3 regions of the Brevibacterium sp. Lmc1 genome follow, and region 2 is predicted to be linked to each of the others. Evidence: predicted binding sites of a transcription regulator. Region 2 holds the regulator's gene; each other region holds the start of a gene.
What was found. Region 2 encodes LexA, which represses DNA repair genes until DNA is damaged. Its sites were predicted from a motif close to TCGAACANNTGTTCGA; they were not measured.
Positions count from the first base shown of each region.

Region 1 (2,267 bases), 140 kb from region 2:
CGCCGTGGCCAGGAAGACGAGGAGGATGAGGGCAGCACGCAGCGAGGCGTTGCGCACCAACAGCCATCCGGAGGTCTTCGCCGAGGTGAACACGCCTGTCCAGTCAGGGCGGATGCTGGCGTGGAGGCGACGGGCCGCGCGGATGGAGATGGTGAGGTAGACCGTGCACATTCCGGCCTGCGCGATGACCGTGCCCATCGCCGATCCCGCGACTCCCATGTCGAGGCCGTAGATGAAGATGGCGTTGAGGCCGATATTGGCGATGCAGCCGGCGGCCGCGACGAGCAGCGGGGTCTTCGTGTCCTGAAGTCCGCGCAGCAGTCCGGTGGCCGCGATGACCATGAGCATGAATGGCAGCCCCCACCATGAGATCGCAAGGTAGGAGTGTGCGCCCGCGGTGATGATCGGATCCGGGTCGAAGGCCTCGATCGCTGTATTCAGCAGGGGCAGCCCGATGATGATGAGCAGGACGGAGGTTCCCAGTGCCAGCCAGATTCCGTCGAATCCGGCCGTGATCGCGCCCGGCCGGTCCCCCGATCCCATCCGTTTCGCCACCCGCGGCGTCGTGGCATAGGCAAGGAAGATCATCAGGCCGAGCACCGTCTGCAGGATCGTCGAGGCGATCGCCAGCGAACCCAGGGCACCGGCACCGAGGTGGCCGACCATGGCCGTGTCCGTAAGCAGGAAAATGGGTTCGGCGATCAGGGCTCCGAGTGCGGGAAGGGCCAAACGGAGAATGTCTTTGTCGATCGCTGCCACGTCCCCGATTCTAGCGAACCGGTGGTGCGGTGAGCCTGTCGCGAACCGGCGGTGCGGTGAGTCTGTCGCGATGGATCACTGCACAGCAGTTGTGGGTTCAAGCCCGATCGAAATGTCATGTCAGTGCCGAACTGTAGAGTCAGGGGACAAACAGATCAGTCTTGATTACTTTGAGAGCGAATTAGTTTTTCACAATCCTAATAGATTGGTTGTTCTATTTGTAATCGGATTGTGACATTCATCGATGGCGACAGATCATATAATTGAGACAGGCGACTTCCCTGACGACTGACTTCCACAGAGGCGTGGAGAGGTGAGAAGCCGATGAAGAACATCGGAGACAGCGACGGACGGGTATTCGGCCTGCCCGCCGCTCCCCCTGGGGAGGCGGACGGCCGAACTCTGTCCCAGTTCCGCCGCGCTCATGGACTTCGCGTGGAGGTCGCCGAGGATTACGAACTCGTCGACCTGCTGGATGCCTATACGCGGAGCAGCCTCGCGCAGGTCAATTCCCTGATCGCCACCAGTCATGTCGTGGCGCAGGACGTCGCCTACGCTCTCGGACTCAAGGACGGTCAGCTCGACGCGGTCTACGAGTTCGCGTCGTTCACGGAGACGTCGACCCGTTACTCCTCTCCAGAATCACGCAGCACAATTGCCGCTCGCCACGAGAGAAAGGCTCAGACCGAAGCAGCCGACAGCAGTCCCGTCACGAGCCAAGGCATCAGCGACGAAGCCATCGACCAGAAGATCTGCGCCGTCGACATTCCCTCCGAGGATCTCTTTTCCACTCGCAGGACCTGGACCAACAGAGAGAATCTGGCATGGACCCAGGCTGCGGCTCAGGTCGAAGCGGAATCTGGAACGAAAATCGGCGTCAGCGCCGGTCCGAAGAAGGACCGCGCCGCCGGTCGCCGCCTCCGCCGAGTCCGGAAGTTGGCCGAAGAGCTCTTGTCCGACCCCGCACTGCTGCCTGACTTTCCCGGTTTTGACCCGGAACTGACTTTCTTCACATGGCTGCGCGGCAGCATCGAGCCGACCGAGGCAGGCGTGTACTCAAGTCTCCTCGGCACGACCACGAGCAAGTCGCTTCAACACATGACCTCGTCGATGACGCTGGCGCATGGTCTTCCGCGGTTCCTCAAGCGCTGCCTGGCTGGAGACTTCACGATCGAACATGTCGACTGTGTGACTCGTGCATGCCGCGACCTGCACTTCAAGCACTTGCCTGCGATGGACGACTACCTGGCGCACAGGCGCGCCGACATCACGATCGAAACTTTCAAGCGCTCGCTCGCCCTGCACATTGCAGTGCTTCAACCGAGTGAGGATACGTTGAAGAGTGTTTCGCTGCGTCGCCGAGTTGACTTCTGCACCGGTGACGACGGAACCGCCTACCTCACGCTGACCGGTCCCGCCCCGGAGCTTCAGGCTTGTTTCAGGAGGCTCGATGCATTCGCTCGTGCAGTGCACAAGAACAATACAAGTGCGTTCTCGAACCAGCTCAA
Region 1 is NZ_CM172803.1:2,526,887-2,529,153, forward strand. It holds gene AC239G_RS11290 (MATE family efflux transporter) at 1-759, opposite strand, end outside; gene AC239G_RS11295 (HNH endonuclease signature motif containing protein) at 1,084-2,267, shown strand, end outside.
Region 1: AC239G_RS11295 (HNH endonuclease signature motif containing protein) is a predicted target of LexA. The motif match lies at 961-976, and genes of this name have one in related genera.

Region 2 (2,267 bases):
GCAGATGGCCAAGGCACGCTGCCAGGAGATCTTCGAACTCGCCGAACGCTTCTGCGATCCGGGCAAGAACGACGTCATCTGGCTGTCGCGCTCGACCTTCCGGGAGAAAGAGACGACGAATCTCGTCGTCGCGCCCTTGAGCGTGGCCGGCACCATGCGCAACGGCATCTTCGAAGAATCCACGGTCGTGGCCACCTCGGCGACCCTGTCCCTCGGTGGGAACTTCGACGCGGTGGCCGCCTCGTTGGGACTCTTCGGACCCGACGCCCCGAAATGGGACAGCCTCGATGTCGGATCACCCTTCGACTACGGCAAACAGGGAATCCTCTATGTCGCCTCCCACCTGCCCAAGCCCGGACGCAGCGGACTGAGCGAGGAAGCGCTGACCGAACTCGAGGAACTCGTCGAATCCTCGAACGGCGGGGCACTGGGCCTGTTCTCCTCCCGGGCGGCCGCAAACGCGGCGGCCGAACACCTGCGGAAGAAGTTCGATTTCCCGATCCTGCTCCAAGGCGATGACGGCCTGCCGGCGCTGGTCTCTCAGTTCACGGCCGACGACCAGACCTGCCTGTTCGGAACCATGTCACTGTGGCAGGGGGTCGATGTGCCGGGACGGACGAACCGTCTGGTCATCATCGATCGTCTGCCGTTCCCACGTCCGGACGACCCGCTCATGCAGGCGCGGGCACGCGATGCCGACCAGCGGGGAGTCAACGGATTCATGGCGGTGTCGGCCACGCATGCCGCCCTGCGTCTGGCTCAGGGCGCCGGACGCCTCATCCGGTCGACCAAGGACAGGGGAGTGGTGGCCGTGCTCGACTCGCGGCTGCGCTCGGCCCGGTATGCCGGGTTCCTCGTCAATTCGATGCCGAGGATGTGGCCGACGACGAACTCCGGTCTCGTTCGCAAGAGCCTGGCGAGGCTGGCCGAAACCGACGAAGGATGACGCAAAGGCCCGCGACCGAATCGGTCGCGGGCCTTTGCGTTTCGGCAGCGGAGAGACGACAGAGGGTCAGAGGCGGCGGATGACGGCGACGACGAGGCCCATGATCTGCGCGTAGGTGCCGTCGATGGGTTCGTAGTTCTCGTTCTGCGGCATCAGCCACTGCTGACCGGCCTTGCGCTTGAGGGTCTTCACCGTGGCCTCGCCGTCGAGGAGGGCGGCGACGATCTGACCGTTGTCAGCGGTGTGCTGCTTGCGCACGACCACCCAGTCGTCGTGGCAGATGGCGGCTTCGATCATCGAATCGCCGACGACCTTGAGCAGGAACATCTCACCGGAGCCGACGACCTGGGTCGGCAGGGAGAAGACATCGTCGACTTCCTGTTCGGCCAGGATCGGCCCACCGGCGGCGATGCGTCCGACGACCGGCACCTGCACGGTGTTGTTGGCCAGCTCCTCGTACTTCGCGCGCTCGGCCTCTTCCTCTTCGAACGGATTGACCACTTCGATGGCACGTGGGCGCTTCGGGTCGCGGCGGACATAGCCGAGGCGTTCGAGCTGGGAGAGCTGGTGGGCGACGCTCGAGAGGGAGGCCAGCCCGGCGGCCTTGCCGATCTCGCGCATGCTCGGCGGGTAGCCGTTGGTCACGACCGCGCGTTCGATGGTCTCGAGCACGAGACGCTGACGGGGAGTGAGGCGGAAGTCGCCCTCACCGGATGATCCCTCAGGGATCTGGACGACGTCGTCATCGGTGCGAGCGGCAGCGATCTCGCTGGCAACATCTTCGTTGCGAGGCCTGCCTCTGCCTCGTTTGTTCTGAACCATTGCTCGTTCCCCTTCGTTCTATTCCCTGCCGCTGAACGCCGTGATCTCCGCTTCGGAAATTCTCGTGTCAGTGCCGACTGAGATGGTTCTGACAGATCAATCAACAACGCTGGTTCCCTCTCATTGTCGCATAGATGTTCGAGTTGGACTGGACATTTGTTCGATTGGCATGTTGAATAGAACAGACGTTCTACCGATTACTGGTGGAATCGTACGAATGAAAGAGGTAATGCGATGTCTGCACAGAACACCGAGCTGCACCTGACCCCTCGTGGACGCCAGGCTGTGCGCCTTCTCCGGACCCTGCTCGTCGCTCTCGTCGTCATCGGCGGGGCGGTCCTCCTCGCCACCCAGTCGTTCTCGGCCGCTGCCGTCGCCGAATCGGAGACGGAGAGCATCGGCATCGACGCCGAGGCAGTCGTCGTCGGTGAGGGCGAATCGCTGTGGACCGTGGCTTCGAATCTCGGCATCGACCGCGACACCCGCGATGTCGTTGCCG
Region 2 is NZ_CM172803.1:2,669,046-2,671,312, reverse strand. It holds gene AC239G_RS11950 (ATP-dependent DNA helicase) at 1-946, shown strand, start outside; gene lexA (transcriptional repressor LexA) at 1,013-1,768, opposite strand; gene AC239G_RS11940 (LysM peptidoglycan-binding domain-containing protein) at 2,003-2,267, shown strand, end outside.

Region 3 (2,267 bases), on a different replicon from region 2:
TTTGGTGGGCGCGATTCCCACACAGACCGGAAGGCCGACATTCCTGGCCACAGCAGCCTTCATTGATCGACCGGTGTCTCCCAGCTCGCCGAGGGTGCCGGTGAGACCAAGGAATGCTTCGTCGATGGAATAGACCTCCTGCCAAGCCGAGAACCGGCCAAGCAACTCCATCACTCGTGAGGAGAGATCTCCGTAGAGCTCGTAGTTCGATGATCTCGCCACGAGACCGAGTCGGGCCGCATCAGGCTCGAGCTTGAACCACGGCTCGCCCATCGGGATCCCGAGGCGTTTCGCCTCAGCCGACATCGCGACTGCGCATCCGTCGTTGTTCGACAGCACCACGACAGGCCTGCCCTCGAGCGTGGGGTCGAAGACTCGCTCCGCCGAAGCGTAGAAGCTGTTGCAGTCGACGAGGGCAATCTGCTGCGTTCGATCATCGGACATGGCGGATCCCGTAGGTAACCACGCCCCACACCGAGAGCTCCGAGAGCTCGGACACATAGATCGGGGGATAGGCAGCGTTCTCTGCCTCGAGGTGGGCACCGCGGGCATCGATGATCAACCGTTTGAGTGTGAGCTCCCCATCCACGACGGCCACGACGACATCACCGGACCTCGGTTCCAGTGACCGGTCGACGAGGATCTCGTCACCGTCGAAAATGCCTGCACCCTCCATCGAATCACCAGCCACTCTCACGATGAAAGTCGACGTCTTGTCGGCGATGAGCACCTCGTTGAGGTCGATCGAAGAGTCCGCGTAGTCCTGCGCCGGAGAGGGGAATCCTGCTCGAATCGCTTCGAGAGGATAGACGATCTGCAGGGGAGTGCGCGCTCTGAGGGGAAGCACGGTCAAGGTCATCACACACCACCATCAATAGAACTTCAGTTCTAATACTGTAGAGCATTCCCCTGTGACCACCACGAGAGGGGCGGAGGATTCGCAAGAGTCATGTCAGACCCGCGCAGGCTGGTGGCCCATATCAACCAAGAGGCCTCCGCCTCGCCGCGCGGAGTGGTATGTCCCTCCCGCTTGCGCAGCGATATATCATTGGTTATATTTGTCTATGTCACATAGATTAAGGAGCAGTGATGACACCCACCACCCCACTCGGAATGGTCAAGCAGACCTGGATCCCCACGATCGACGGAAGCATCGACGCTACCGCCGCAAAATACGCCTGGGTGATCACTGAAGACCGCATCGAAGACGGCCGGAGCAAGGGCCGCCTCGGTCCTTCAAACGCCGACGATCACCTTCTCGAAATCGTCCAGAAGTCCGGTTCACACCGGGTGCGCTTCCGCATGTATGACGACGACGGGAACTACTACTACGGCGGATATGTCACCTACATCGCAGGCTCCGACGATGAAGACGCTGCGTTCGGTCCGCTGGCTGATTTCGGAATCCCGTTCGCTGGCGCCGTTCAGATCCTCTATAAGGATCGGCCCGAACTCGACTGCTCGTGAGGAGCACTGATGCCTGAGACCACCTGGGTCCTCGACCCCACCAGCTTCGCCGCAACGATCGCCCGGGCAGAGAAGATCAATGCCCGGGCCGTCCGCCGCGGCTTCACCGGCCGCATCGAGGTCACGGCAACCGAGCGCACAGTCTCCGAGACCGGCCCTGGAGGAGAGACCCGGACCTACATCGTCATCGACACACTGATCTCCGGAGAAGCCCCGCGTTATGGCGGGTGGGAGTTCCTCGCCGCCATCGACACGATCGATACTACTGACGGCGAAGACTTCATCCTCCGGACGGCTCCCGGAGTCGACGCCGCGGCCGTGGATCGCAGCACTCTCACCGCCGGCTACTGTGACCACTGCAAAGCGATCCGCACCAACCGGATCTACACCTTCCTTGTTCGCAACGTCGAGACCGGGGAGGTCAAACAGGTCGGCAAGACCTGCTTGCGCGATTTCACCGGCCACCAGGAACGCCCCGTCTTCATCGACCTCGATTCCGTGATCGACGACGTCACAGACTTCCTCGGCAGCTTTCCCCACTCACCCCTGGAATACGCCCCTGAGACCATCGTCGCGGTCGCGTGGGCAGCCTCTCGCGCCTACGGGTGGAAACCCGGCTCACATGGCGGCTACACCACCGCCATGGCCGTCAACGACTACCTGTTCGGAACGACGAAGGCCGCGAAAAAGGTCCGGGATGATCTCTCCCCAGAGATGCATGCCGCCACAGCCAAGGCCAAGGAAATCATCCCTGCACTGCTCTCCGGGCTCGAAACCACCAGCGACTACACCATCAACCT
Region 3 is NZ_JBYFKL010000002.1:63,685-65,951, forward strand. It holds gene AC239G_RS19125 (Y-family DNA polymerase) at 1-444, opposite strand, end outside; gene AC239G_RS19130 (LexA family protein) at 434-859, opposite strand; gene AC239G_RS19135 (hypothetical protein) at 1,090-1,467, shown strand; gene AC239G_RS19140 (hypothetical protein) at 1,477-2,267, shown strand, end outside.
Region 3: AC239G_RS19130 (LexA family protein) is a predicted target of LexA. The motif match lies at 876-891, and genes of this name have one in related genera.